One region of the Rhizobium sp. P28RR-XV genome, then DNA from elsewhere that is predicted to be linked to it. Evidence: riboswitches for the same ligand, from Rfam matches in the RefSeq annotation. Region 1 holds a riboswitch; each other region holds the start of a gene.
What was found. Region 1 has a riboswitch for cobalamin ahead of HGP12_RS20805 (SRPBCC family protein). Riboswitches for the same ligand answer to the same signal wherever they lie in the genome.
Positions count from the first base shown of each region.

Region 2: linked by a shared signal. The riboswitch ahead of HGP12_RS19005 (glycerophosphodiester phosphodiesterase family protein) and the one ahead of HGP12_RS20805 (SRPBCC family protein) in region 1 are both predicted to bind cobalamin.
Region 3: linked by a shared signal. The riboswitch ahead of cobU (bifunctional adenosylcobinamide kinase/adenosylcobinamide-phosphate guanylyltransferase) and the one ahead of HGP12_RS20805 (SRPBCC family protein) in region 1 are both predicted to bind cobalamin.
Region 4: linked by a shared signal. The riboswitch ahead of HGP12_RS09195 (ABC transporter substrate-binding protein) and the one ahead of HGP12_RS20805 (SRPBCC family protein) in region 1 are both predicted to bind cobalamin.

Region 1 covers NZ_JABAIG010000009.1:305,675-313,262, forward strand. Annotated here, with positions in the region: gene phnF (phosphonate metabolism transcriptional regulator PhnF) at 1-233, shown strand, start outside; gene HGP12_RS20790 (FAD-binding oxidoreductase) at 236-1,666, opposite strand; gene HGP12_RS20795 (L-threonylcarbamoyladenylate synthase) at 1,686-2,660, opposite strand; gene HGP12_RS20800 (DUF6656 family protein) at 2,719-3,336, opposite strand; cobalamin riboswitch at 3,686-3,890, shown strand; gene HGP12_RS20805 (SRPBCC family protein) at 3,987-5,231, shown strand; gene HGP12_RS20810 (hybrid-cluster NAD(P)-dependent oxidoreductase) at 5,234-6,322, shown strand; gene HGP12_RS20815 (glycoside hydrolase family 25 protein) at 6,423-7,373, opposite strand.
Region 2 covers NZ_JABAIG010000008.1:299,703-307,290, forward strand. Annotated here, with positions in the region: gene HGP12_RS18980 (Gfo/Idh/MocA family protein) at 1-881, opposite strand, end outside; gene HGP12_RS18985 (class I fructose-bisphosphate aldolase) at 904-1,728, opposite strand; gene HGP12_RS18990 (Tim44 domain-containing protein) at 1,923-2,921, opposite strand; gene HGP12_RS18995 (hypothetical protein) at 3,088-3,309, opposite strand; gene HGP12_RS19000 (HU family DNA-binding protein) at 3,665-3,943, shown strand; gene HGP12_RS19005 (glycerophosphodiester phosphodiesterase family protein) at 4,097-4,921, opposite strand; cobalamin riboswitch at 5,048-5,266, opposite strand; partial or broken gene HGP12_RS19010 (hypothetical protein) at 5,427-6,664, shown strand; gene HGP12_RS19015 (FUSC family protein) at 6,781-7,588, opposite strand, start outside.
Region 3 covers NZ_JABAIG010000001.1:168,056-175,643, reverse strand. Annotated here, with positions in the region: gene cobN (cobaltochelatase subunit CobN) at 1-1,081, opposite strand, end outside; gene cobW (cobalamin biosynthesis protein CobW) at 1,091-2,140, opposite strand; gene cobU (bifunctional adenosylcobinamide kinase/adenosylcobinamide-phosphate guanylyltransferase) at 2,146-2,670, opposite strand; cobalamin riboswitch at 2,812-3,211, opposite strand; gene HGP12_RS00835 (chloride channel protein) at 3,392-5,188, shown strand; gene HGP12_RS00830 (cobyric acid synthase) at 5,210-6,664, opposite strand; gene HGP12_RS00825 (hypothetical protein) at 6,899-7,042, shown strand.
Region 4 covers NZ_JABAIG010000003.1:493,648-501,235, reverse strand. Annotated here, with positions in the region: gene HGP12_RS09210 (LLM class flavin-dependent oxidoreductase) at 1-862, opposite strand, end outside; gene HGP12_RS09205 (ABC transporter ATP-binding protein) at 1,040-1,804, opposite strand; gene HGP12_RS09200 (FecCD family ABC transporter permease) at 1,801-2,838, opposite strand; gene HGP12_RS09195 (ABC transporter substrate-binding protein) at 2,841-3,857, opposite strand; cobalamin riboswitch at 4,021-4,277, opposite strand; gene HGP12_RS09190 (GGDEF domain-containing protein) at 4,359-5,453, opposite strand; gene HGP12_RS09185 (patatin-like phospholipase family protein) at 5,945-7,165, opposite strand; gene HGP12_RS09180 (phospholipase D-like domain-containing protein) at 7,219-7,588, opposite strand, start outside.

The DNA.
Region 1 (7,588 bases):
CCGCAATGGGCTCGTTCACGGCGGCGCTGAAGGAGTACGGCGTGACGGATTATTGGCGCCGTTCCACCGACATCACGGCGCGCATGCCCACGGAAACCGAGGCGCGGCTTCTGCAGCAATCGCGCCTGACGCCCGTGCTTGCCTATGCCGGCGAAGACATCGATGCCGGTGGCACGGTCATTTCCTGCCAGGTCGGCTGCTTTGCTTCCGAGCGGGTCGTGGTGACCGTCTAGGATCAGACCTTGAGGACTTTCCCGGGATTCATGATCCCGGCCGGGTCGAAGGCCGTCTTGATCCGGCGCATCAGGTCCATCTCGATATCGGAGCGGATCGTCGCCAGCTCGTCGCGCTTCAGCTGGCCAATGCCGTGCTCTGCGGAGATCGAACCGCCGTGCTGTAGCACCAGCCCATGCACGATCTTGTTGATCTCGCGCCAGCGACCGATGAACTCCGCCTTGTCCGCGCCGACAGGCTGCGAGATGTTGTAGTGGATATTGCCATCGCCCATGTGGCCGAAGGCGCAGACGCGCGCGCCCGGCATGGCGGCGACAACGGCTTTTTCGGCTTCCGCCATGAATTGCGGGATCTGCGCCACCGGCACGGAAACGTCGTGCTTGATCGAGCCGCCTTCCGGCTTCTGCGCGTCGGACATGCTCTCGCGCATGTGCCAGATGGCCTTCTGCTGCGCCTCGGAGCTGGCGATGGTCGCATCCTGTATGAGGCCGTCCTCGTAGCCCTTTTCCAGCAGCGTCGTCATCATCCGCTCGGCCGTCTCAGTCGAATCCGAGGTGGAGATATCGATCAGCACATACCAGGGATGAGCCGTCTCCAGCGGATCGCGCACCCCCGGAATATGCCGTGTGGTGAATTCGACGCCGATGCGCGGCATCAGCTCGAAGCCGGTCAGTGCCGTGCCGCACAGGCTGGAGGCGTTCTTGAACAAGCTCAGCGCGTCATCGACCGATTGCAGGCCGGCAAAGGCGACCTGATGTCCGAGCGGTTGCGGAAAGAGCTTCAGCACCGCGCCGGTGATGACGCCGAGCGTGCCTTCGGCGCCGATGAAGAGATCGCGCAAATCATAGCCGGTATTGTCCTTCTTCAGCCGGCGCAATCCATTCCAGATTTCGCCCGTCGGCAGCACGACTTCGAGGCCGAGGCAGAGCTGGCGCATATTGCCATAGGCAAGAACGGCCGTGCCGCCGGCATTGGTGGAAAGATTGCCGGCGATGCGGCAGGAGCCTTCCGAGCCGAGCGAAAGCGGAAACATGCGGTCATGCTCCGCCACCGCCTTGTGGACATCGGCAAGAATGCAGCCGCCATCGACAACAATCGTATTGCCGACCGGATCGATGTCGCGCACCCGGTTCATGCGCTCCAGCGACAGGATGATATCGGAGCCTCCGTCGCGCGGTGTCTGGCCGCCGACAAGGCCGGTATTGCCGGTCTGCGGAACGATCGCCGCGCCGGTCTCGCTGGCAAGCTTGAGGATAGCGGAGACCTCCTCCACCGAACCGGGCTTTAGCAGCATGGGCGAAGCGCCGTGATAGAGCCCTCGATTTTCAACGAGATGCGGTGCGATCTCCGCCGGGCCCCGCACTGCATGTTTTTCGCCGACGATGGCGGCGAAGCGGTCAAGGAGGTCGGGAGAGGGGGCGGAGCTGCTCATGGCGTGTCCTTTACCGGATTTATTCTCTGGGCGCGGCGGCACGGCGCAGCCGATCGTTGATGGCCTCGCCGAGGCCCTCGTCGGGAATATGCGAAAAGGCAATGGTCGCAGCACCCGTAGCATCGGCGCGCTTCATGAAGTCGAAAAGGTTTGCGGCGGCCTCCGAAAGGTCGCCAGTGGCGCTCAGGTCCAGCACGGCGACGGCTTTATCGATGCCGGCAATCTCGGGCGTCCCGAAGCGGATCAGCGTCTCGTTTGCGGAGACATCCGTCGCGTCGAGCCGCACGGCAGCCCCCGGTGCGTAATGCGAGGCAAGCATGCCGGGTGCCTCAATGGCGGCCGAAGCCTTCTTCCTGCGCTTCAGCGGCTTGCCCGCCACCCGCTCGATCTCGCTTGCCGCAAGGCCACCGGGCCGCAGGAGGCGCAACTCGCCGTCCTCGACCTTGACGATGGTCGACTCTACGCCAACGATCGAGGCCCCGGCGTCGAGGATGAGCGTGATCCGCTCCCCGAGATCGTCATCGACATGATCTGCGCTGGTGGCGCTGATCTTGCCCGACGTATTGGCGCTCGGCGCGGCAAGCGGCCTGTCGAAGGCGCGGATCAGCTCGCCGGCAAAGCCCTGGGGCACGCGGATGCCGACCGTGTCGAGCCCGGCGGTCGCCAGCGGATGGATACCGCTATCGGGTCTGAGCGGCAGAACCAGCGTCAGCGGGCCGGGCCAGAAGGCCTCCGCCAGCTTGCGCGAGACGAGATCGAAGACCGCGTAGCGTTCCGCCATGGCGAGATCGCTCATATGGCAGATCAGCGGGTTGAAGCGCGGCCGCCCCTTCGTCTCGTAGATCCGGGTAATGGCTGTGGGATTGGTGGCATCGGCGGCGAGACCGTAGACCGTCTCCGTCGGCAGACCGATCGGCAGCCCTTCGGCAAGCGTTACCGTCGCAACCTCTATCGCCGTTTGCGGATGTTCGAGAATATCTATGTGTCGTGCCATGGCCTGCCTACTTGCAGTTCAGGCCGTTCTTATGCTCTTCGAGTTTTCGGATCAATCGTCAAAGCTGGCGAATGATGTCGCGAAGCTGCTCGTTGCGCGCGCCGAGCAGGAGAACATTGCGGATGGCGATCTGCGGATCGTGAGTGTGGAACAGCACGCCGTTGCCGCGAATGTCGCGATTGATCGTCAGCTTCTTATCTTCCGCTTGCCTGTCCGGATGGATGGCAACGGCGAAATACATCCGCGAATATTTCAGGCTGATGTCTTCGAAGAAGTTTTCTTCCTGGCCGATTCGGGCAAAGAAGTTGGCGATATAGAAGGCCCAGTTCACTTCCTCATATCGTGCGAACTGGGTCCGCGCGGCGGTAACGTGACAATAGCCGAGATGCGGCGTGTCCTTCAGCGTGTGATGAAAAATGAGTTTCGGAAAGCGGATGGACTTGTGGAAATTGTTGAGCCGGTCATGGGTCTTTTCACCGGCGTCCCGCAGCTTCAGCGCCGTGCGCTCGGCCACCTGCTCATGGCTGAGGTATTCCCGCTCTTCCGCCAGCCAATGCGGCCTGTTGCGGTTGATGCGGCCGGTACGCAGGAATTCGCTGTACCCCGTCGTCGATACCGCTGGCGCCGGTTCGGGCTCGGCGGGCTTCCCAGCGTCGAAATATCTGAGTTTGGCCATGCCGGATCTCGCTATAAAACTCTCTGGGCGTCATGATGGATCATGGAGCTTGAGCCGAGCTTAATCGCGCCGGAGCGACGGCTCTCGATGGCGGCTCTGCCGTCGCTCTCCGCCGCCCAATCATTCCCCTGATTATCAGCCGTTCGCGGATCTGTCGCAATCAAGATAAAGCGCCATTGGCGGAATGCGCATGCGATGCGCGGGCCATCTCCCATGCAAGCGCCTAAGAGATTGAATTGTCTCTCCATATTGTAACGACAGGCAACCGTCCCATCGTCCGGTTCCGTCTGTCGTCAATTTCGAAGCCGATGTCGCATTGCAGCACAGCGGCCGATCGGGCCGAGGGATATGATGAAATCAATCTCAAGGTGCCGTCTGCTAGGGAGACGGAGAATTGGGAAGCCGGTCAAAATCCGGCGCTGCCCCCGCAACGGTAGTGGAGTAAGGCATGGCGAATAAAGCCACTGGGTCGATCGACCTGGGAAGGTGCCATGGGGCCCTGGAAACAGGGCCGCTCCAGAGCCCGGAAACCAGCCTTGGGCACATATGGTTTACTGACCGCGGCGGGCGGTCGGGGCATTGCTTTGGGCTGTCTTCAACCAGCCACGCATGTCCTGCGCCCGTTTCCTGGTACTGCGAAGGATAGGCAAATGGATATTGGCAGCAAAGTTCTGCGGCAATTGAAGAACCACCGGACAGGTTTGAGCCTGGAGCAACCGTTCTATACCGATCCGGACTACTTCAAGCTCGATATGGAGACGATCTACTATCGCGACTGGCTGTTTATCGGCCATGATTGCGAAGTGCCGCGCGCGGGCAATTATTTCACCGTCCAGATCGGCGACTATCCAGTCGTGATCGTCCGCGGCCGCGATCAGGTCATCCGCGCCTTTCACAATAGCTGTCGCCATCGTGGCTCGCGCGTCTGCACGACCGAGCGCGGCTCCTCGGCAAAGCTTGTCTGCCCCTATCATCAGTGGACCTACGAGCTCGACGGCTCTCTGCTCTTTGCCCGCCAGATGGCCGAGGATTTCGACAAGAGCCAGCATTCGCTGAAGCCGGTTCATTGCGAAAGCGTCGGCGGCTACATCTTCATTTGCCTCGCGCAGAACGCGCCGGATTTCAAGCCGGTTCGCGCCGCGATCGAACCTTACATGGCACCGCATCGCATCAGCGAAGCCAAGGTTGCCTTCCAGAGCACCATCATTGAGAAGGGGAACTGGAAGCTCGTCTGGGAAAACAACCGCGAATGCTACCATTGCGCGGCCAATCATCCCGAACTTTGCCGCACTTTCCCGGAAGCGCCGACCGTGACCGGCGTGCAGGGCGCGATGAACGACCCCGTCATCACCGAACACTGGCAGCGCTGCGAAGCGGCCGGCCTGCCGAGCGAGTTCAAGATCTCGCCGGATGGACAGTTCCGCGCCGCGCGCATGCCGCTGATCGAGGGGGCCGAGAGCTACACCATGTCCGGCCAGAACGCCGTCAGGCGGCCGCTTTCGCCGGATGTGACGATCAACGGCATCGGCACGATGCTGCTGTTCCATTACCCGACGACGTGGAACCACATCCTCGGCGACCATGCGATTTCCTTCCGCGTCCTGCCGATCAGCGCCGACGAAACCGCCGTCACCACGAAGTGGCTCGTCCACAAGGATGCCGTCGAGGGCGTCGACTACAATCTCGAGGAGCTGACGCACGTCTGGACCGAAACCAACGATCAGGACCGCCGCATCGTCGAGGAGAATGCCTTTGGTATCCGCTCGCCGGCCTATGAGCCCGGCCCCTATTCGGAAATCCATGAAGGCGGCGTCATGCAGTTCGTCGAATGGTACACGACGTTCATGATCAACCGGCTGCAAGGCGACCAGGCCAAGCTGTCGGCGGTTGCCTGAGCATGAATATGACCGTCTCCCTTCCGCACCGCCACCTCGACCAGATGCAGCCCTGGAGCGACAGGCAGCATCTGCTCGAATGCCTCTCGGCAACGCCCGAAGCGCCCGACGTGATGACCTTCACGTTCCGGTCCGACAAGGACAACTGGTTCCGCTATCTGCCGGGCCAGTTCGTGACGCTGGAGCTGCCGACGGCTCCGGAGCCGGTCATGCGCACCTATACGCTGTCGTCGACGCCATCGCGGCCCTTCTCGGTCGCCGTGACGGTGAAGGCACAGAAGGACAGCATCGGCACCCGCTGGATGTTCGAGAACCTGAAGCCGGGCATGCGCATCAAGGCGTTCGGTCCGCTCGGCGATTTCAGCCATATCCGTCATCCCGGCGAAAAATATCTGTTCGTCTCCGCCGGCTCCGGCATCACGCCGATGATGTCGATGACGCGCTACATGGCTGATACCGCACCGCTGTCGGATATTACCTTCGTCAATTGCTCGCGCGGCCCGGCCGACATCATCTTCCGGTCCGAGCTCGAATATCTCGCCCGTTTCATGCCGAACCTCAATCTCGGCTTGATCGTCGAGGGCTGTGGCCGCACCGATCTCTGGTCCGGATTGAAGGGCCGCATCGACAAGGCGAAGATCGGCCTGCTGGCGCCCGATTTCATGGATCGGACCATCTTCTGCTGCGGCCCGGAAGTCTTCATGGATGCCGTGCGCTCCATGCTGGAGGCGCATGGCTTCGACATGTCGCGCTACCATCAGGAGAGCTTCCAGCCGGCGAATGCGGCAACGCCGCTTGCGGAGGTTTCCGACGATGCATCGGGTGAGGCCGCAACGACGATCCGCTTCACCATGGCCGGCAAGGATGTCGTTTGCGCGGCGGGGCAGACCGTGCTTCAGGCCGCGCGAGGCGCCGGCGTTCGCATCGGCGCGGCCTGTGAGTCGGGGCTCTGCGGCACATGCCGGGTGATGAAGCTTTCGGGCGAAGTCGAGATGAGCCACAATGGCGGCATCCTCGATGACGAGATCGAAGAGGGCTATATCCTCGCCTGCTGCTCCCGTCCGAAGACGGATGTCCAGGTCGAGGCCTAAAGCATGTCGCGCAAAATTGCGCAGCGGTTTTGCGGTAACGACATGCGCAAAATCAAAGACCCAAAGCGCGAAAGGCGAATCTGAAAGATTACGGCGCGCTTTAAAAATCCTGGTAGTTCAGCTCGTTGATCTCGACCGGCTTCGATTGCGGCGTTGACGCCGTGACGACTGGGTCGACGTCGACCATGAGCGAAACCAGCGTTTGTCGCGGCCCGTTGCATGTCGGCGCCTGTGCGATCATCAGATCGGGCGCGGGCAGCGGCTTGGCCGGCAGGAGATCGCCCTGCGGCCAGACCTTCGCGAGCTGAACTTGCGTCATCGGCACGACATTGACGTCGATATCAGTGAGCGTGCCCGGCACGCGATAGGGACAGCTCTTTTCGGAGCAATTGTCCGAAGAAGCGAACTGCCAGATGGCATAGCTGTCCCAGTTGCCGAGCGGGAAAGTGCCTTTCACATCGGGCTTGTAACGCGCGTACCACAAGGGGAGCCGCGACAGCAGCGGATAGGTGTCCCGATGATCGGCGATGTATCGCGCCGTGTTGTGGTTGATGTAGAGAATGGGGTAGCGCCCGGTCCTGACCTTGATGTGGGCAACGAAGATCTGGGCATCCTCCAGCGACATGAATTGCGCCGTGTCCATGCCATCTATGTCGAGCACCATCAGCTCGTCCGGCTGCGGATCGGCATAGTCGAGAAAATGATTGGCTTGATCGATCGGATTGCCGGGTCGCCCCAGATGATAGGCGCCCCATAATAGGCCATTCGTCTTTGCCAGCATGCGCCGCGTCTGGAACAGCTCGCGGCTGACAGCATATTTGCGCCACATCGTCCTGCAATGGGCCACCGTATCGCCGCCGTGGTCGCCGGTGCAGCTGAAGCTTTCGGGCAATCCGTCGGAGGCTTTGGAGATGAAGCCTGCGATCCGTTTGTCCTGCAGAAACGCGTTCCAGTCGATGGTGTTCAGCTCGTAAGCATCGACGATGAGGACATTTTTTGGATCGGTCCAGGGTTGGCTTTCGCCGGCCGAAGGCTTGGAGACCGGCCCCATGAGGGTCAGGATCGTCAGCAAGCCGCACATCAGGAGGTTACTCTTCCGGTATCCCTTCATGAAATAATAGTAAGGATTGCTGGTTAATCTTGGGTTAAGAATGCAATCACTATAAATTCATCGTGGAGCCCTGCATAACTCCTTAAATTGGTAGGGATTTGAGGAACTAAATAACGCGCTGCCGCGTTTCTTGTCGTTTACTCGGATATGCGACG
Region 2 (7,588 bases), on a different contig from region 1:
TAATCCATCCACTGCCATTGCCGTGGCGACTTTGTGCTGAAGAAAGCGCTCTTCTTCATGCCGAGTATGCGAATGTACCAGGTATTGGCTTCGCCCGGCGCGATACGCCAGGTCTTCAACACCATTGGAAAATCCTGGCCGCCCGCGCTGACGCGCGTGCTGATCGTCGCATTGTCCCAGGTCGTGCACGGCACCATGCCGCCCTTGCCGTCCGGGCGCTCGGTGATCGTCTTGACGAGCTGCGCATGCAGGGTTTGCGGGCGCCAGCCGAGCCGCAAGGGCACATGCAGCACATGCATGCCGAGATCGCCCATGCAGCCATATTCGCCGTTTATATCGGCCATGCGCTTCCAGTTGATCGGCTTCTGCCTGTCTATGTCGGAGGAGTGCAGGAAGCCAGCTTCGACCTCGAGAATATCGCCCATCTCGCCGCTCTCGGCGAGCGCGATGACCTTCTGCGCACCAGGAAAGAACGGCATTTCCGACGAGCAGCGAACGAGAAGTTCCGGGTTTTCGGCAAGAACCGCCATGATCTCGCGATTCTGGGCCGCATCCATGCCGAACGGCTTTTCGCCGAGCAGATGCTTTCCGGCTTTCAGAATATCGATGTAGAACTGCTGGTGAAGCACATGCGGCACGGCGCAATAGACCGCGTCGACATCCGGATTGGCGAGCAACTCCTTGTAGTCTCCGGTGAATTGCCGGACCGACGGCACGTTGTCCTTGAACCAATCGAGAAGCGCTGCATTTGTGTCGCAGACGGCAACGATTTCCGGCCGCGCCCTGGTATCGGCAAGGTGCAGCCAGCGTGCGGCGGCACTTGCGAATTCGCGTCCCATCAGGCCGCAACCGATGACGCCGAAGCGGAATACTCTTTTCATGTTTCCTCCTCCCCAGGATATATCAGGCGAGATGCCGCGAGGCGTCTTCGGCCGAAGCCCTCTCATGGACGATCGCCATCAGGGCGCGTGTCATGCCGGCGGGATTGTGGTGCTGGATGACATTGCGGCCATAGACGATGCCGCGGGCGCCCTGCTCCATCAGTTGCCTGGTGCGTGAAAGGATTTCCAGATCCGACACGCGGCCGCCGCCGCGCACAAGCACGGGCAAGCCTTGGGCGATCTCGATGACGCGATGATAGTCCTGAACATTGTCGCAAGGATCCGCTTTGATGATATCGGCGCCGAGTTCGGCGGCCTGGCGTACCAGCGGCAGGATCTTGTCGATTGCGCCATCGACCATATAGGCGCCTTTGGAATTGTCCTGCATGACCAGCGGCTCCACCATCAGCGGCATGCCATAGATCTCACATTCGCGCTTCAGGCTGTTCACGTTGCGCACGCAGGCGCGGTAAACCTCAGGCTGGTCCGGCAGCATCAGGAGATTGACGACCACGCAGGCGGCATCAAGCGCCACGGCCTGCTCCACGCCACGATCGATCATCTCGGAAAACAGCGCCGAGGGCAGCGGATTGCCGTAGATGTTGGCGATATCGGTCCGTAGCACCAGAGCCGGGCGATGTTTGCCGGGGATCGCCTGTAGAATGGGGGCAGTCCCCGGTGGAAGCTGAATGGCATCGGGCGCGGCATCGGCAATCACTTTGATCGCAGTTCTCATATCCTCGATGCCGGCCAGAAAGGTCCGTTCATTGAACATGCCATGATCGATAGCAACATCGAAGCAATTTCCGGACACGCCGAACAGGCGGTTGAGCCGCGCGGATTTCATCTATTTCCTCCCAATGTGGTAACGTTTCCACATCAGTACATTAGAGGACGCCTTCGGCGAGTCAAGGCGGATGCCGCATCGCTTTCGCACCCGCTCGACTTGTTCAGACCTTAGAGAATGAAGGCTATCAGTTTCTGGATATGACTAGCCGCCCCCGATCCCTCGCGAGGCGGCCTCTATTGAAGCAAGGTAGATTAGTGGGTTTTCGTGCCCTGGATCGCGGAAAGCGTCCAGTCCGCGCCCGGCTTGCGCACGAAGGTCCAGAGTTCGGTCGTCTCGGAGGGATTGTGATCGTCGCCGTCGACGAGCTTTCCTGTTGCGCGGTCGACCAGAGCGTCGATGCTCGAATAGTGCATCGCAAGCGTTGCATATTCGGCATTGTCCTCGCGCCAGGCCTCGGCAATATCGCCCTGCAGCAGACGAACGTCGGAAACGCTGTTGCGCACGCCATTCGTGGCGTTTTCCCCGAGCTCTTCGGCAAGATAGGACATCGCCTCCGGCGTGGTCAGCCGGCGTAGGGTGGCATAATCTTCCTTGCCGTAGGCCGACTGGATTTCGGTGAGGAGATGCTCGAAGCGATCGAGATCGGCCTGCTGCAGCCCGATCTCGTCGTTGGCTTGGCGTGTTTTCTGCGCGGCGGCCGCTCCACCGCCCATGGACGGGATGGAGAAGGAAGGACGCGGCGACGCGCTCGCATTGTTCATCGGATTCCCGTTGTAAGGCGCGCCCGATCCCGGCGCCGCATATTGCGTACGCTGGCGGTTTGCGAAGAACCGCATGGCAAAGCTGATCAGCAGCACAATCAGGCCGATCTGCAGCAGCATGCCGAGGAAGCCGATGCCGCCGCCGAAACCATGGCCGAGCAGCATGCCGAGAAGACCGCCTGCGATCAGGCCGCCGATCATCGATCCGCCAAAGCCACCGAAAAAGCCTGGACGCTGTGGCGCGCCAAGCGGCGGCTGGATCGTCGTCTGCTGCTGCGGCCGCTGCGTCATCGTCCGATCGATCGGCGCCGCCTGCGTGGGGGCTGTCCTCGTGATCGCCGGCGTATCGAAGGTACGCGTCCCGCGGCTTCCGAATCCGCTTGATCCAGCCCGACGCGCATCGGCAGCGTCAAAGGTCGCTACGGACGAAGCGGCGGCAAGGACGACGATGGCTGCGATCTTGGCAAACCGCGGTACTGCACTGAACATTGGCTCTCCTGTCATAGGGCAGAAAGACTAATTCGCCCCTATATGGGGATGCCGGTTTGCGATTTTAAGGCTGCGATTTTAAGTTGGTGCAACTTTCAAATTTCAATCCTGAACATGCCACCCGCGCGAGCATGCGGATGACCGGCCGCAACCTGCGGAGATGACCCTAGTCTTCATCGGCCCTTTCGATCAGACCGTCATAAACTTCCATCAGCGCATTGGTGATCGCTTGGCCAAGCGCATTGCCGGCTGCGCGCACATCATCGTCCGTCCCGTCCCGTCCCGCTCTTGCCAGTTCAAAGCCCTCATCGCTGATGATCTGCTTTGCGAGCTCGATGGCCCAGAGCCCGAAATCGCCGCGATTGCCTATCTTGATCTCATGTTCCATTGCTTGTCCCATTCAAACATCGTGAGCGAGGCTCTATAGACCCGTCCGGAGAAAGACCAGCCTCGATTGCGCCGCCATGGCCCGCATCCGATTGGCGAAAACGCGCTGGAGCCGCCGATTCCGGCATTTTCAGCAGATTCGCAAGGCGTCTGCGGATGCCCCCAACCGTCCTCCCGCAGGCTATCCGACTTGTGCTTGGACTGGGAAAACACCCACGTAAAGCGCCTAAAATGGCTTCAATACGTCGGAAATTGTGGAAATACCGGCTTTCTCGGCCTTTCCGTGCAGAACTCCAGGTGACAACTGTCACCGGCAATGGAAATGATTCCGGCGTCATCAATGCGGGGGAAGCCTCATGACCACTACCAATGAAATCGCAGATCAAATTGCAGCGGAGCATAAGCTCACCAAAGTTCAGAGCAAGGCAATCGTAGAAGCCGTCTTTGGAGCCATCACCGGAGCCGCGACCTCCGGCGCCGAAACCTCGATTCCTGGCTTTGGCAAGTTCAAGGTCAAGGACACGCCGGAACGTGAAGCACGCAATCCGGGAACGGGCGCCACCATCAAGGTTGCCGCCTCGAAGAAGCTTGCCTTCACGCCAGCCAAGGCGCTGAAGGATGCACTCAACAAGTAATCGCGACCCTGGCCGTAAAGGCTGGATGGGTTAAATGGCTGGCTCTATCCGCTAGGGCCGGCCATTTGCGTTTTCATATCAAGGCGAACGCTGCTGCGCGACCGTGAGCTATCGCAGCGCGATCAGTTCAGGATGATTACATCGAAAAGCTGACTAACGAGCCTTGAGGTAGGTCCTCAGCGCCTCAGCCTCATCCGTCTGGATGGCGGAGACGCCTGCATCGATCAGGCGGCCCCAAATTGCCGCGGGGTCCTGCAGCGCGGCGGTATCCGTAAAGCCTGCGCAGGAAACGGAATCGAGTGTATTGACCCACAGGCGCACGCCCGCGTCAGCAAAAAGCGCCTTGCGAGCAGAAAGCTGGTCCAAGCTGTCGAAGTAGATTTCGCACAGCAGCGGGTTGAGCTGAAATAGAAGATCGAGCTGGCTCTCCGCATCCTGGGAACCGAGGCGTGTTTTCGCCATGAAGAGAACCATCTCCGGCAATACCTTGTGCTGGATCCAGGCAAGATCGTCCGGGGTCCTCAGATCGCCCCAGAAATCGACTTGCCGATCGACGCCCATGGCACGAGCACAGGCGATCACACCGGGGATCATGTCTCTGCGCTTGACATCGAGATGCAGGAAAACACGGCCGCGCGTGAGATCGAAGACATCCTTCAGGCTCGGCAGCTTTTCTCCGGTCATCCGGTTCGTCTCGCCGCCATTGCGGTCACGCAGGTGCAGGCTCGACAGTTGCTGCAGCGTCAGCCCCTCTGCCTCCTGGATGAGGCCGGCCGTCCGCTCAAGCGTATCGTCATGCAGGAGAAAGAACTCGCCGTCGCTGCTGCATCGCACGTCGATCTCGACGGCATCATAGCCGGCAGACATGGCTCGCTCGATTGCCAGCAAGCTGTTTTCCGGCGCGGCGCGCCAGATGCCGCGATGAACGACGATCGCGCAGTCGCGCGAGGGATCGGCGATATAATCGGCATAGTCCATGATACGTCCTCGTCTCGCGGGATGCGCGCGATTCGCCCGAAACCGGACATCTCCGCCGGGGTATCATGGGATTTTGACAGATCTGCAAAGCGCAATGCCGGCCGTTGCGAGCGGCGTTTAAGAACGGTGATCGTTATTGCTCAAGGCAGGTCTCCTGGCTCGCGGGTCGACGCATTCGTTTCGCCTTCCCAAGGCACATGGCCTCAGTGACTTCGTCAAACGAATGCTCGCCGCTCACAGTTGCGGGTGCAGCTCCGGCTTGGCAATCATCATGTTTGCCGACCGGATTCCCATCTTAGCCTCCAATTCTTGCGAATCAGGGGAACCTCGAACACTATATATAGTAGCCTGAGTTAAAATTACGTCAACCGCTTCGAAGTCCCCCAATCGATTTCCATGCTGATATGGATGCTCATTTCGCTTGATGCGTGCATGCAAGGGCTGGACAAGCACAGCGTTATTTTATTACGCTGCATATGTAATGTTATTACATAAAGGATTTTCCATGCTACGCACAGGTTCCGGTATCTTCCTTGCAGCCTCGTCGCTCGCCTGCACATTGCTGTTTCCGTTTCCCTCTTTTGCCGACAGCGAAAACGAGACGGAAAGCTGGCGGCTGTTCGTTGCCGATCACAGCCTGCCGATCGTCCGCGCGATTGACGCGACAAGCGGTAAGGAGATCGGTCGGTTCGATCTTGACGGCTATGCCGCGCTGTCGCTCAGCCAGTCCGGCCGAACAGTCTTTGCCGTGCAGGGCGAAAAGAATGTCGTCCACGCCATCGCGACCGGCATCTCGCTCTCCGATCACGGAGAACATCGCGACATCGAGCTTTCCGAACCGAAACTGCTTCCAGCTGCGATCAGGGGTGAAAAGCCGAGGCACGTGGTAACGCACGGCAATGATATCGCGATCTTCTACGATCGCGACGACAAGTTCGACCTCCTGTCCGAGAGCGGTCTTGCAGAAGGTAAACCTGACATCCGTGCATTCGAGACGATGGCCGCCCACCACGGCGTTGCCGTTCCGATGGGCAATCATCTTCTCGTATCGGCGCCGAACATGGAGGCACCGGTCAAGGAGGGTGAGCTGCCACCACGTCTCGGCTTGCGCGTCCTCAACCGAAAGGGCGAGCAGGTCGGCGATATCAAGCCTTGCACTGGCCTTCACGGGGAGGCAACCTCCCCCGGCTGGTTGCCTTCGGTTGCGAGGAAGGCGTCCTCATCGCGCGCCCTGGCGGTGTCAACGGCCCGAAGCTCGATACGCTCGCCTATGACGCGCCTCTCCCGAAAGGCAAGGTATCGACATTGCTCGGCGGCACCTCCATGCAATTTTTCCTCGGCAATTACGGTGAGCAAAATGTCGTGCTGATCGACCCAGACAACGCAGTCGAGCCCTACAAGCTGATCGAACTGCCGACACGACGCGTCGACTTCGTGCTCGATCCGGCAAAGCCGCAGCATGCCTATATCCTCACCGAGGATGGTAGTCTGCATCTTCTCGATGTGGTGAAAGGCGCAATCGTGAAATCCGAGGCGGTCACCGAACCCTACAGCAAGGACGGCCATTGGCGCGATCCCCGGCCGCGCCTAGCCATTGCCGGCGACCTTCTCGCCATTATGGATCCACGTCACGGCCTTATTCGCTTGGTGGACGGCCAGTCGCTCAAGGAAATCCGCAGCATTGCTGTCGAGGGGCAGCCCTTTGCGATCGTTGCGGCTGGCGGATCGGGAGCGGTTCACTAAAAGCGGAAACGCAAAACCCTCTTCGTTCCTAATGAGCAAAGGGAGTCGGTCTTGTTGACCGGCTCCCTTACGCTGGGCGTTGAGAGACCAGGTCATGCCGAAACCGCCTCGTCGCTTCAACTGACCTTGCTTTCGCGGATGCGATCGGCAAGATCGAGAAAATTCTGACGCATGCGGCGCAAGGTGAAATCGAGACCAAACAGGCGGCCTGTTTCGCTAAAATCCATCGATTGAGCAGCTTCGGAACGTTGAAGAGCGCTAAACGCGGCCTCGAAAGCTTCATCGCCAGCCGAAAGCACCGCTGAATCGATCTCGCCGCCGGCACGCAGCGCCCGGCCACATGCTTCCGCGAAGCGGGCCTGTGCCTCGAGCACTCGTCCCGCCTGCGGCCCGATCACTTCGACGATCGCCGGCGGGAAAGGCGTTTCCACGATGTGGCTGACATAGGTCATGTCGTTGCGGATTCGCCAAAGCGAGCGAGGGATGGCCTCGGAAATTCCCTCTTTTGTCAGCCAGAAGGCGCGTTCGCGCTGAGCGTCGGTCAGGAGCGATTCCGTCGCCATCAGGGACTGGCGCAGCGCGATATTGGCTTCCGAGGCGGATACCGGCTCGCCCTTTTCGACCGCGGATGCAAGAGTACGCAAGATCTGTGCCACGACGTCGAGAGCCGATCCGAAGCGATCGAGCACTATAGTCCGCGAGCGCGTCGGCAGGATGAAGAGGCTGGCGAGTACACCCACGACACCGCCCAAGGTAATCTCGGCAATGCGGTCGATCACGAAGATTTCGACGGGAACGGCGGCGGAATGCGTCAGCATGACGATCGCTGCCGTCAGCCCGGCATTGCGCAGGCGAGGCACGCGCGCCGCCACGAAGCTCGAAAAGCCGACGACGCAGATCAGCGCGATCCCGATAGCAAGCGGC
Region 3 (7,588 bases), on a different contig from region 1:
CCTCGAGCGGTTCGCTGGCGACGATGTTGGCCTCGACCCGTTCGTCATAGCGGGCTGCAGCCTTGAAGGACACGGCGCGGGCAAGGACGCGCCCATCGACTTCAGGCAATGCGACGTTCATACCGAGATCGCGCGCCGAAAGCCCCTGTGAGGATGCCTCCCAGGCCTCTTTCGCCGAAGCGGAGAAGATGGCCTGAAGGACGACGGCTTCCCCCGTTTCCAGAACCGTCGCCTGACGATCGGCCCCCGGCGCCGAAACGGCAAAGCCCGTGGAATTGATCACCACGCCGGGCTTCAGCTCGGTAAACACGCTTTCGAGAATACCAACCGACACGGCATCCTTGAGACTATAGGCAAAAACCGGCAGCGGCCGCATGCCCTCGGCAATGAGAGCCTGTATCATGGCTTCGACAGGCTTCGTTTCGCCACTTTGGACCAGCGCGCGATAGAAGGAAATCGCAACTGTCGGGGGTTCGAGCCCCTGCGGGACCGCCATCTCTCCCCCGGAAACTTTCCTCCACTCCCCAACACCGATCACGCCCCTGCCCGGCCACCAGATGCCGGCCTTCATCAAGGGCACCGCGGGCATCGGCTTTTCCACGCCCGACAGCATCGCCTCGGCATAGGCAAGAAATGCCCTGGAATTCGTCCCCCCACCCTCGATCAGATAGGACCAGAGCGCATTGAGATCATCGAGCGCGACATTGGAGAATGGCGTCAGGCCGGGATCGGGTTTCGAGTCTCCCGGCAGCACTGCGATCAATGCGCCCTGGCGCGCCGCACAGGCATGCAGCGCCTCCAGCGCATAGTGAAAGTAGCTCGCACCTCCCAGCGCCCGCACGATGACGAGCTTCGCATGCCGAACCGTCCTCTCGATATAGGTATCGACGGACATCGGGTGCTTGAGGCTCATCAGGCTCGCAAGCCGAAGGGAGCGGCCGCCCTCGCCGTGCGCTGCGGCAATCGCCGCAAGCTCGGTGTCGGCGGCCGACAGAAAGAGAATGTCAGCCGGCGATTGGCCGAGGTCGATCGCCTCTTCGCCGTCGCTGATCGTTCCCTTCTGAGCTAGGAGGAGATGCATGGACTTGCCTTAGACCAACGCTTCGATCGCCTTGCGTACGATCGTCTCGTCCATCTCGTGCAGGCCGATCACCACAAGTCTGGTCGCACGCGCTTCACCCGGTGTCCATGCACGGTCGAAATAAGTGTCGATGCGGCTGCCGACAGCCTGCACCTGCAGGCGCATGGGCTTGCCCGGAACGTCGCCGAAGCCCTTGAGGCGCAGCACGTCATGTTCCGCGATCACGCCCTTCAGCGCATCGATGAAGGCGGCCGGATCGGCAATCGGGCCGAGCTCGACGACGAAGCTGTCGAACTCGTCATGATCGTGCGGCGTGCCGTCCTCATGCTCCAGCTCGTGATGCGATTTGCGGTTGACGATATCGTCTTCGGTGCCGATGCCGAGGCCGAGCAGGATGGCGGCCGGCACATCGCCGTTCTTGGCTTCGATGATCGTCGGCTTGCGGGCGGTGCGCGAAGCAACCTCGGCGCGCACCCGGCCAAGACCAGCGACATCGATGAGATCGGTCTTGTTCAGCACGATCAGATCGGCGCAGGTCAACTGATCCTCGAACAGTTCCTCGATCGGGCTCTCGTGGTCGAGCGAGTCGTCCTCGACGCGGGCGGCTTCGACAGCATCGTGATCGTCGGCAAAGCGGCCAGCGGCAACGGCGGCGCTATCGACCACCGTGATGACGCCGTCGACGGTGACGTGGGTGCGGATATCGGGCCAGTTGAAGGCGGCGACCAGCGGCTGCGGCAGGGCAAGGCCCGACGTCTCGATAACGATGTGATCCGGGCGCGCATCGCGCTCCAAGAGCTTCGTCATCGTGGGGATGAAGTCGTCGGCGACGGTGCAGCAGATGCAGCCGTTGGTCAGCTCGATGATATCGTCTTCGGTGCAGTTCTCCGCGCCGCAGCCCTTGAGCACGTCGCCATCGACGCCGAGATCGCCGAATTCGTTGATGATCAGCGCGATCTTCTTGCCGCCGGCATTCTGCAGGAGGTTGCGGATCATCGTCGTCTTGCCGGCCCCGAGAAAGCCGGTGATGACGGTGGCGGGAATCTTTTCCTGGTTCATATGGATCAGCCCTTCATTTTCAGCGGCAAGCCCGCTGCGATAAAATAAACTTCGGCACTTGCCGCCGCGACCATCTGGTGCAGGCGGCCGGCATGATCGCGAAATTCGCGAGCCATGCGATTTTCAGGCACGATTCCAAGGCCGACCTCGTTGGATACGAGAACGAGCCGCGATCGCGCCTTCGGCAGGAATTCCGTAAGAGCGGTGAACTCCGCCGTCATATCACGCTCCGCCATCATCAGATTGGTCACCCAAAGCGTCAGGCAGTCGACAAGCACCGCGCGCCCTTCGGCGTCGATTGCGGCGAGCCGCGCAACGAGATCGATCGGCTCCTCATGCGTCTGCCATAGATCGCCGCGGTCGGCACGATGCTGGGCGATGCGCTCGCGCATCTCATTATCCCACGCCTGCCCCGTCGCCACATAGTGACGCTCAAGACCGGTATCCAAAACCAGAGATTCGGCGAATCGGGATTTACCGGAACGCGCGCCCCCAAGGACGAAGACAGCTCGGGAGGCCGAAGAGGACATGCGTTATTCCTGCTCCCGCAAAACAGCGAGGCTCGACATCATGAAGCCGATACCGGAAAGCAGGCGTCTACACGCCGAAAACTCGTCTTGTGCCATGACAACCTCCGTGCTGGCAGCGGAACTGGCGTTCCTGGAATGGGCTCTGCGCCCGGCACGCATGGCAGGTCTCCTGGCTCGCGGATAAGGCGCCGCGACGGGGGCGGACCGAAATCGGTCGCCCCCGATCGTGCGCCAGCGGGTCTTCCTCGCCTTCCCGGCAATGCATCATGAAAAGGCGGACGATTCGTAGAATTGGAGGCGTCCAGCCCCGGTTGATCATGATGCCACACCAGTGGCTTTTCCGGCTTTACGCTGCCCCGCCTCGTTCGCCCCATGCGAACCATCGACGGAATATACCCCAAACCGAACGAAAGACCCTGACCGCTCTACAGTCGCGGGGTCGGCTGTGATGAGAACGCCCGGATTGGGTCCGTCCCTTCACATTCCCTTTTCATCCCATGCGACAGATCGCCGCTCGGGAACCATACGTTATGCCGGCAATGATTAGGCTTTCACCGAGTTCAAGTCAATGAAGGGCATGGATGCGACGCCCAGCGTCCCGATTGCGAAATCGACCCGATATTCCCGCAAAATCAGCGGCTTTTTTGCCGCATTTCTTTGATGTTAGAAGTCTATAGAGGGTAAGCTCTCATATTCGAATAAAACATATCGTTCGTTTCCCATGTTGCAGAAATTCCAACCACGCCGCCTCGGCGTCTTCTCGGCCCTATTCGATCTCGGTCGGTTCAGGGCATTGCTGCGCCGTGGCGAATCGGGACTTGTTTTCGCCGGCGCGCTGGTGGGAATAGTCTCCGGCTGCGCCGTGACGGCGATGAGCTTCGTCTCGCGCAAGCTTCACAGCCTCATCTACGGCATCACCGACTATGAGCGCCTGAGTTCGGCGGCGGTGGCGATTCCCGACAAATCGGTGCTGTTCATCGCGCCGATCGCCGGCGGCATCATCCTCGGTATCCTGCTCTATATATTGTCGCGCACACGCAAGAAGCCGATGGTCGACCCGATCGAAGCCAATGCGCTGCACGGCGGCCGGATGTCGCTCACCGATAGTATCCTCGTCGCCGTACAGAACCTGATCTCGAATGGATTCGGTGCCTCCGTCGGGCTCGAGGCCGGTTACACCCAGCTTGCGGCCGGCATCGCCTCCAAATTCGGCTACAAGATGCAGATGCGCCGCGCGGACCTGCGCATGCTCGTCGGCTGCGGCGCCGCCGGCGCCATTGCCGCCGCCTTCAATGCGCCGCTCACCGGCGCCTTTTACGCCTTCGAGCTGATCATCGGCACCTACTCCATCCTGACGCTGACGCCTGTCGTCGTCTCGGCATTGATATCGACGATGATCGCGAGGCTGCTCGCCGGCGATGACTTCGCCATCGATATCGGCCATATCGGCTCGATCGCCCCCGCCGACTATCTGCCGGCAGTTTTGCTCGGCGCCTTCTGCGCCGGTGTCGGCATCCTGATCATGCAGGGCGTCGCCTGGACCGAGGAGCTCGCGCGCAAGAGTTCCATCGCGCCGTCCTTCCGCCCAGCGCTCGGAGGCCTTGTCGTCGGCACACTGGCACTGATCTCCCCGCAGGTTTTGTCGGCGGGGCACGGCGCCCTGCATCTCAACCTGTCGACGGATGTGACTATCGGGGCGTTGGTCGGGCTGTTCCTCCTCAAATCGCTGGCCTCCGCAGTCTCGATCGGCTCCGGCTTCAGAGGCGGTCTTTTCTTCGCATCTCTGTTCATGGGTGCTCTTCTCGGCAAAATCTTCGCCTATTGCGCCCCCTATTTCGATCACAACACGCTGACGCCGGCCGTCTACGCCGTGGTCGGCATGAGTTCGCTGGCCGTCGCGATCATCGGCGGCCCGCTGACGATGACGTTCCTGGCGCTGGAGATTACCGGCGACTTCCCGATCACCGCCCTGGTGCTGGCCGCCGTCATCACATCGTCGCTCGTGGTCCGCACCACCTTCGGCTACTCCTTCGCCACATGGCGCTTCCACCTGCGCGGCGAGAGCATCCGCAGCGCCCACGACGTCGGCTGGATCCGCAATCTCACGGTCGCCCGCATGATGCGCCCCGACGTGCATACGGGAAGCATCGACATGAGCATCGAGGAGTTCCGCAAGAACTTTCCGATCGGCTCGGCCCAGCGCGTCATCCTGATCGACAAGAACAATAAATATTCGGGAATGGTCTTCGTGCCCGACGTCTATGCGAGCCCGGTCGAGAAGGACGACGAGGAACACGGGCTTTCCGATTTCATCCAGCTGCGCAACGAATTCCTGCAGCCGCAGATGAACGCCAAGCAAGCGGCCGCCATGTTCGACCAGACCAAGAGTGAAGCGCTCGTCGTCGTCAACGATCTGATCGAACGCAGGGTGATCGGTCTGCTGACCGAAAGCTATACGCTGCGGCGCTACAGCGAGGAACTCGACCGCCGCCGCCGGGAAGTCTCGGGTGAACTCTAAAGCAAGTCGCTGACCGGGGTTTTATCGAACCAGGCTATCGAGCCAGGCAGGGTCGAGCACACTCTCCAATTCCCCGGCAATGTCGTCCAGCGCCGCATCGACGCCGGCGCGATAGTCCGTGCGCTCGCCGGCAAGGCCAAAGCTTGCAAGCAGCTTTGCCCGATAGGCATCGCTGCCGAAGAGGCCGTGCAGATAGGTGCCCATGACGCGACCATCAGGCGATATCGCCCCATCGGGCCGACCGTCGATGACAGCCGAAGGCCGCTCGCAGTCGGCGCCGCGCGTCACGCCAAGATGGATTTCGTAGCCCGACAGCGGCACGTCATATTCCCTGGAGACCGCAGTGCTGTTGCGCACCGTCTTTTCCGGCGCCATTTCAGTCTCGATCTCAAGTAGGCCCAGTCCCGGCGTCTCGTTGACCGACCCCTCGATGCCGAGCGGATCATAGACCGTACGGCCGAGCATCTGGTAGCCGCCGCAAATGCCGATGACGCGGCCGCCGCGGCGCACGTGCGCGGCAATATCGCGGTCCCATCCCTGCTCGCGCAGATCGAGGAGGTCACCGATCGTGGACTTGGAGCCCGGCAGCACCACAAGGCCCGCATCATCTGGCAAGTGCTCGCCCGCGCGGACAAAGACGAGATCGACGTCGGGCTCGGCCCGCAGCGGATCGAGATCGTCGAAATTGGCGATGCGCGACAGCACGGGCACGGCGACCTTCAGTGCGCCGGAGGAGCCGCGCGCAAGCCGCTCCAAAACGACGGAATCCTCGGCCGGCAAGCGCGCCGCCGCTTTCAGCCACGGCACCACGCCGTGGCATTGCCAGCCCGTGAAGCCGCCAATGGCCTCTATGCCTTCTCCGAAGAGCGAGACATCGCCGCGAAACTTATTGATGATGTAGCCGCGGATCATCCGCCGGTCTTCTTCCGGCAGAATATGGTAGGTGCCGACCAGCGACGCGATCACGCCGCCGCGGTCTATGTCACCGACCAGTACGACGGGAACGTTGGCGCGCGTCGCAAAGCCCATATTGGCAATATCGCCCCGCCGCAGATTGATCTCGGCTGGAGAACCAGCCCCCTCGACGATGACGAGATCGGTTCCCGCACGCATCACGGCGAAGCTCTCAAGCACCGCGCCGAGCAATTGCGGCTTCAGTGCCTGATAGTCCCTCCCCTTGGCATGACCCCAAACCTTGCCCTGCACGATGATCTGGCTGCCCGTCTCCGATTGCGGCTTCAGCAGGACCGGATTCATATGCACGGATGATGGCACGCGCGCCGCCAGCGACTGCAGCCATTGAGCGCGGCCGATCTCGCCGCCATCCTCGGCAACGGCGGCATTGTTGGACATGTTCTGCGGCTTGAACGGACGGACCCTCACGCCCCTGTTGGCGAACAGCCGGCATAGCCCCGCGACCAATACCGTTTTTCCGACATCGGAGCCGGTCCCCTGCAGCATGATCGCCTTCGTCATTCCCCACCACCTCGATATGCTGCAGCCACTGAAAACGTGGAGTTTTGCCTTGATTTCGCCGCTATCTTCAACAGCCGGAAACAATGGTCACGATACAAAAATGCATCACTAAAAAATATGCTCTGTTTGCGACATTGGATGACGATTTCATCCATTGTTAGTTACGCTGGAGAAGATTATCTCCATCGCGAAAACAAACAACAAAACGGCCGACCCGGCTCGGAGGATACCCCAATGCTCTTCATCTTCAACAGACAGAATTCCATCCAGATCGCCTGGAACGGCAAGCTTCCGGTCCAGCGCCCGGAGAACCGCCTGCAGCAGCTCGACACCCGCTTCGGCACCGTCGGCTTCATCCGCACCTATAACGTCGGCTGATATCCGGTCAAGCCGCAAGCCTGCGCGCACCAAGCCGCCATGCAATCGCATCGGCGGCTTTATTTTGACCTGTGTGAAATGTCGGCCGACACGCTGGCTCGGGCCAGTCCCAAAACGGCACGCCTGAAATGCGAAAACCGCGCGATCCGGAGATCGACGCGGCTTGCCAAAAAACGCCGGCTTCCCTGCACATACATCGCAAGGTTCGCTTTCTCCGGGACGCAATACCTGATCCGAAGAAGCAGCGGTATGTCCCCCGCCACGTCTCGATTGATAAACAGACATCGTTACCGGAGGGTTATTAAGTACTTAAATTAGGGTGAATCTGAAAATTTTTTGAAAATTTTTCCCTTTGCGTTGCGAAATCGCAAAGGACGCAGATTGAACACAAAAGGTCTTTCAGGGACGCGATATTTGAGCCGCATTGAACTCCATGCCCATGGAAGCGCCTCATCGAAACCTCGCATTGCCTGTTTTGCAGCCATGAATAGCAGAAAACAGGCTAATTCAGACGCTTATATCAGCTTCTCGAAGAGGCGCGATAAC
Region 4 (7,588 bases), on a different contig from region 1:
AGAATTCTTTCTTGCCGGCCATATGCGCATCGACCGCCTCATGGTCGGCAAGCGTCACGGCATAACGTTCGTAATAGTCCTCCGCCTCCTGCTGGCTTTCGCGGCAGACGACGTGGCAGACGGTATAGGCGCCGACATCGCGGCCAAGCTTTTCCGCCCGCCCCCTGATATCCTCGACATGCTTGCCGGCCTCGGAAATCTCGGTGAAGGTGGTAAAGAGATATTCGCAATTCTTCGCCGCGAAATCCCGGCCCGGCCCGCCGAAAGCCGCGTTCATGGTGACCGGCCGCGGCGATTGCAGGCTGGCCGGCCGGCTCACCACATCCTTCAGCTTGTAATAGGTTCCGTCATAGTCGAACGGCGCGTCCGACGTATAGGCCCGCTCCATGATATCAAGCCATTCGTCCGCCTGGTCATAACCTTTCTCGACCAGCGGCACCCCGAACATGCCGAACTCCTTCGGGTTCCAGCCGCAGACGATATTGAGGCCTGCGCGGCCGCCGCTGATATGATCGACGGTCGCGAGCGCCTTGGCCGCATAGAGCGGATGCACGAGCGGCACGTGAACGGTCATGAAAAGGCCGATCCGTTCCGTGACGGAGGCAAGGCCCGCCGCCCAGGTGAAGGTCTCGAAGGACCATTCACGCACCCGATTTTTGCCGCCGAAACCCTTCCAGCGGGCGATCGGAAGGAAGAAATCCAGCCCGCCGCGATCGGCGATCTGCACGGCGTTCAGATTGTCTTTCCAGCGAGCCTGCCAGCGCTCCGGCACGTCGGTGATGGCAAGGCCCCCATCGGCATTGGCGGAAAAGACACCGAGTTTCAGCTTGCTGGGACCTTTCAGCGGATGCGGCTTGATCATGCTGTTCCTCTTTTATGGGTCTTCTGCGGGCGGAACGTATCGCCTCCACCCGTTCCCCTTGGGCCGCTACTGTCGATCCATCGATCGGAAAAAACAAGTTTAAACCTAAACTATTTTTGCGCACGGATCGAAACGGCTCGACGCGAGCGAAAGATCAATGGTTCCGCTTAAACGAGGTCAACCCGTCATATATTGGATGTTGCAGCGGCCATGGACCAGGGATTTCTGGACATGCGCGCGCACGCCGAAAACCCGTTCGATCAATTCCGGCGTCAGCACCTCATCCGGTGCACCGGCTGCGACGACCTCGCCATTTTGGAGTACCGCCAGACTGTCGCAGAACATGGCCGCCAGATTGAGATCATGCAGCGCGACGATCGACGTCACATCAAGCCTGGAGACGAGGCCGAGAATGTCGAGCTGATGCTGGATATCAAGGTGATTTGTGGGCTCGTCGAGCAGCAGTTCGCTCGGGGTCTGCGCAAGGGCTCTCGCGATATGGACACGCTGACGTTCGCCGCCGGAGAGTGTCTGCCATAGTTGCCCGGCGCGGCCTTGCATGCCGACGCGGACGAGCGCATCGGAAACCGCCGCATCGTCGTGAGCGCTCCAGGATGACAGGGGCCCCCGATGCGGCGTACGGCCGAGGCGAACGACGTCCATCACGGTGACCTGGGTATCGGTCGTCGCCTGCTGTTCGACGAGCGCGATACGGCGGGCGATGTCGCCGCGCGAAATCGAGGCGATATCGCTACCGCCGAGCCGGATGACCCCGCTCTTGACCTTCCTCAACCGGCAGATCAGCCGCAGGAGACTGGATTTGCCCGAGCCGTTCGGCCCGAGAAGGCCGAGAACCTTGCCCTTTTCCACCGCCAGGCTGATGCCGTTGACGATCAAGGTATTGCCGGCCGCGAAGGTCACCGTGTCCACAGCGATGCTCATGCCGTCCTCCGGGCGCGATAGAGAATGATGGCGAAGGCGGGAGCCCCGAACAGGGCGGTGACCACGCCGATCGGCAGGATCTGCTGGGGAATGATGACCCTGGAGATGATATCGGCGCCGACCATGAAAATGGCGCCGGCAAGGGCTGCCGCCGGCAGCAGCCGGTCATGGCTTGGCCCTACGACGAAACGGGCGGCATGCGGGATGACGAGCCCGACGAAGCCGATCGAGCCGACGATGCTGACGACGGCGGCCGTCATGAAGGCCGTAACGCCAAGCAGGACGATCTGCGCGCGTCGCACCGCGATCCCCAAAGAGGCGGCCGCATCCGTGCCGAAGATGAAGGCATCGAGCACGCGGACATGCGCCATGCAGACGGCAAAGCCGAGAATGGCGACCGGCCCCGAAAGATAGACGTCCGGCCAGCGCACGCCGCTCAGCGAACCGAGCAGCCAGAACATCACGCCCCTCGCCTGCTCGGCATTGGCCGACGTGGTGACGATATAGGAGGTCAGCGCGTTGAAAAGCTGCGAGCCGGCAACACCGCACAGGATGATCCGCTCGCTCGTGCCGCCGACACCCGTCGCGAGCAGGCCGACGAACAGGAAAGCAACGATCGCACCCAGGAACGCTCCGCCGGAAAGCCCGAGAACGCCGTAGCCGAGCCCGAGGATCATGATACAGACCGCACCGGTCGAGGCACCCGCCGAAATGCCGAGCACATAGGGTTCGGCAAGCGGATTGCGCAACAGGGCCTGCAGGATCACGCCGCTCAATGCCAGGGAGGCGCCAGCGCTGGCGGCGACGAGCGCCCGGCTCAGGCGATAGTCCCAGACGATGCCCTGGTGAATCCGGCTCAGTTCGAAGCTCGTTCCGAACAGCCGGTTCGATACCGCCTTTGCGGTTGTCGACAACGGGATGGAAATCTCGCCGATCGACACCGCAAGGCTGATCATGAAGGCCAGAATCACGATGGCAGCCAGGGCAAGCGCCGGCAGCATCCACCATGGCCGTCGTTCTGCAGCAAGACGCATCTTCACCGCGCCAGGCCGAAGGACTTAATGCCCTTGGCCAGGATTTCGATGCCGTCGATGGTCCGAACGGTCGGGTTCATCGACTGGGCATCCATCAGAACGAAATGCTTGTTCTTGACGGCATCGAGCTGGCTGGTGACCGGATCCTTCTCGAGGAAATCGACCTTGACCTTCGGATCGTCGGCGGCATAGCGGCGGCGATCCATGGTGGCGATGACGATCACGGCCGGATTGGCCTGCATAATCGTCTCCCATCCGACCAGCGGCCATTCTTCCTCGGTCGTCACGACATTCCTGGCGCCGAGCGTCTTCAGGATATAGGCCGGCGCGCTGTTCTTGCCCGCGATGAAGGCGTCGCCATTGACTTCCTTGCTGGAGAACCAGAACACGATGGGAAGATCCTTGGTCCCTGCGCCTGAAATCGAGGCGACCGCATCCACTTCGCGCTTCTTCAGGTCTGCGATCAAGGCATCGCCGCGATCCTTAACGTCGAAGATGTCCGCGAGTTCATCGATCTCCTGATAGATCAGGTCCATCGTGAACAGTTCCTTGCGCACGCCGTCGCCGCCATCGGCATTGACCTTGGCGACGCAATCGGTCGGCGCGATATAGGTATTGATGCTCAGTTCGGAAAACTGCTCGCGCTTGCCGACGGAGCCCTGCGGACCGAAATGCCACTCGAATTCGGCCATGACCAGATCCGGCTCCTTGCCGACGACCGACTCAAAGCTCGGATCATTATCGGCAAGCCGCGGGATCTTGCCGTTGGCTTCGGCATATTGCGGCAGAACAGGGCCGACCCAGACGGCCGTTCCGGCGATCTTGTCGGCAAGGCCGAGCGAGAAGAGGATCTCGGTCATGCCCTGCCCGATCGAGACGATCCTGGCCGGGGCCTTCTGGAAGGTGACCTTCTGGCCACAATTATCGATGGTGAGGGGATATTGTGTCGCGGCAAAACCGGAAGCGGCAAACCCGCTCAGGCCGAGTGCAAATGTAATGGTCGTCAAAAAATGGCGCATGAACGATCTCGATAGGAGGGAAACTGGGCGGTATCAGCGCGATCGCGCTCAAAAAGACCGCCGCCGGTTGCGAGGATCCCAATCAAGACCGATAGATGTCTGAAAGTGTCGAAGGCTCAGGTCAATCATTCTCTCTGTCCCTTCCGGGCATCCCCGCCCGGCTGATTGGATCGTGATCGACGGCAGGTCTCCTGGCTCGCGGATATCTGACGATCATCTGCCTTCCCGCAAGCATGCTTGCAGTGGCATGGCTCAATGCCCTCGGAGGGAACCAGCAGGTTGGTCACTCCGGGATGATCGGCAATCCGCTTACAGTTGCGGGGGCAGCCACGGTCTAGGTCCCTTTTGGGTCGTCCTCACCGTGTTCCCTATTAATCCCCTCGGAGTCTTCCTTGGGGAACCGTCGCGTCCAGTTATGCTGGATGGCCCCTTCCCGTCAAGGACGCATGGATGCGATAAAGTAAGTGAGCGCAATCCCACAGCCCGCATCCATATAGCTGGCTAAGCGGCCTCGGCCAATTCCACGCGATTTCGCCCGCCGGCCTTGGCGCGATAAAGCGCCTTGTCTGCAGCCTCCAGCACATGCTTGAAGTCGGCCGTCGGCTCGTGGGAGCAGGCAATACCGATGCTGACCGTGACGCGGATGCTCTCCTGCTCGAACATCAGGATTGTCGCCTCGATATCCTTGCGGATTTTCTCCGCAACGGCGGTGGCGGCCTTAACATCGGTGTTCGGCAGCAGAACGACGATCTCTTCGCCGCCATAGCGCGCAGCAATGTCGGTCCTTCGGACAGTCTGCCGGATCACGTCCGCGACCCGCGCCAGGACCGTATCGCCGAAGGAATGACCCCAGCTGTCGTTGATCTTCTTGAAGTGATCGATATCGAGCATGATGATCGAAAACGGGACGCGCCTGATGCCGGCCTCCTTGCTGCAACGGTCGCCTTCCCGCTGCAGGACACGGCGATTGGGCAGCTTCGTCAGCGGATCGAGGCTTGCCTCGCTCTCGAGCGCGCGCTGGATGCCGATGCGATATTGCTCCCGCTCCAGCAGGTCCGAGAGAAGAAAGACACCGACTATATTGACGATCGTGACCGGAAGCGTTGCCGAGAGGAGAAGCTCGCGCGCGACCGCCCACGGCAGAAAGACGAGAACCACGAGCGATGTGCAGGTCGCCAGACCGAACAGCGCCGATCGCCTCCACCCCGTGCCGATCCACTGCCGCGGCAGGAGGCTGAGGACATAGCCCGCAAGCGCGACGATCAGGATCCCGGCAACGCCGCCGACGGCACCCATGCCGCCGACCAAGAAACGGAACAGGCCCATCATAACAGCCGCGACAATGGTCCCCAGGGGGCCGCCATAGACCGGCGTCAGGACGAGCAGGATCGAGCGGCCGTCCTGGATGACGCCCGGCATCCACTGGATCGGATCAGCCATCGACAGGATGCCGACCACGCCGAACAGCAATCCGACCGCAACCGATTTCAAAACGCCGCGATCGACGATCCGGATGACCCAGGAATAGGCGTAGACGATGATGGCCACCTGCCCCAGGACGCGTACCAGCGAAGGCAAATGCATTTCAATTCCCATGGCTATCCCCAATCTGCCCGAGGAGCCCCATCAATGGTACGCACCGGCCATAGTCTAAGTCAGCGCAGGATACCACGCGATCTCTATAAAATGGTTTACCGAGTCTCTCGCTCCCTGAGCGCGACGGGACGTCGCTGGAGGCGGGACAGGGGATCGAGTGCGGACCGGGGATGATGATCATTATCGTAATTGAACTTCGAAATTGATGCGTAGCGATGCCGTGGTGTCGGATACCGCAATCCGAGGAATTGCGCACTCAGGATCTTCGGGAGGTTATAAAATATCGAGGGAGCCTGTGGATCGCTCCTGCACGGAGCATGAATAATGGGCGCTATCTGGCGCGCCGTGCGGAGTGGTCAAGTGCGGTCGGGCAATTTCCCGCTTTGCGCCGTGACGATCGATGCAAAGACAGTGGTTTCAGGCTCGACCTTCCGCACACGACCCTTGAGCAGTTCAGCTCTTCCTGGGCTTGCTCGAATGCCGATCACCCGTCATGCCAATGGTCTTTTCGGGAAGGGCCAGGCCGGAGCCATCTGTCGCAGTGACCCATGATAGTTTGCGCGAACGCTTCGATCGCAGATCGCATATCCCCAATTCACCAGCTTCTCCGATACGTCGTCGCCGAGAGCGCTCAGCCGGGTCGGTGCGCTGGAGAGAGCCGCAACCTTCTTCGGTGAGCATGGCAGTGCCCCTTCCGGCGCGAGTTTGGAGGGGTCGGTGTCGATACCCCAATAGGAGCCGAAACGGCCGTATCCTTGGGCGACGACCAGCGATGCTTCATCGCTCAGTGCCCCGGCCGCCTTGAAGCGGCCGATGAGATCGCGGCGGCGCAGCGCTCTTACCTGGTTGTCGGTGACATCCAGAATCCGGCGCAGCTGACTGACCCAATTGCGGCAAAGGCCGGAATTTCGAGCAAAGGGCGCGCCGCCATCGCTGACGAAAAGAGTTGCGAAGCGCTTTACCAGCGGCTCGATCCCATGATTGTCGTAGACGCCTCCGTCGGTGAGAATGACAGCCTTGCGAAAATCGCGGATTGCCGGGATCGGTTTGGACGGCGCCGTCGGCCAATCCTGAAAGCTGCCGTCCGAAAACTTGAGCACCAGCGGCGACAGAATGGGAGGAAAGGCCGAAGAGGCGGCCACCGCCTGCGCCAACGGAAAATCCGGACGGTCGATCCGCCCGACGATGTAGTCACCGGCATAGGCCTTGCCAAAGCGCCAGAGTACGCCGGTCTGCAGGTTCGTCGCGCAGAATATGAACTGCGGCTGCTCGGGCAGATTCTGAAGGCTGCGACCCTGAAACAGATACTTGTCGTAGGATTTCGCGACCTGGCGTACGGCGGACGTTCCGGGCAGGAGCCCGATTACCGCGTCCATGATGTCGATCCTTGCCCGGGCAAAAGCGAGCATCGGACTGACGAAGACATCGTTCATATTGGCAAAATCAGCCTTGACGAGATCGGGCCAGACGCTCGCGAGCCAGCCGGTGGTGATCGAACCGCCGGAAACGCTGGAAATGCGCTTTGCCTGTTGCAGAAGCCCAAGCTCGGCCAAGCGGATGAAGGCGCCGACATGAAAGAGCATGGCCCGAAATCCGCCGCCGGACGCGGCGATACCGATACCCGCCTCGAAGCCGTTGCCGTCCCACCGGAAATCGGAGGCCGCCACGACCTCGCTTTCGGCGGAAAGAGGTATCGCATCGATCTCATTCATGGGCATGCCTCATTGCCAGCAGCGGAGATCTCCATGCCATGGCGCGCTCCTCCTCAGTGCGAGAACAGGAGACGGTCCTTTGCCGCCTGCGAACCCGTCGCGTAGAAGCGCTGAAACCAGGCGTCCTGCCCGGCGGCTGGAGGCCGAGCGAGCGTCAGGCTGTTGGGGGCACCCGCACCCTGCATCGCCGAACGGAAATGAAGATGATCGAATATCCGGAGCGCTTCGAGGGCATAGGATGTCGCCACCCGCTGGTCTTCGATCATGACGAGATTGTCGCCATTGCCCGTTTCGCCGCTGGGCGACAGGTTGGAGGATCCGGTGAATACCTTGGCCGTCGGCAGGTTGAAATCGGTCACGACGAACTTGTCATGCTGATGAATGCCGCTGCCGCCGCTCCACTCGGTCTTGAAAGGTTCCGGC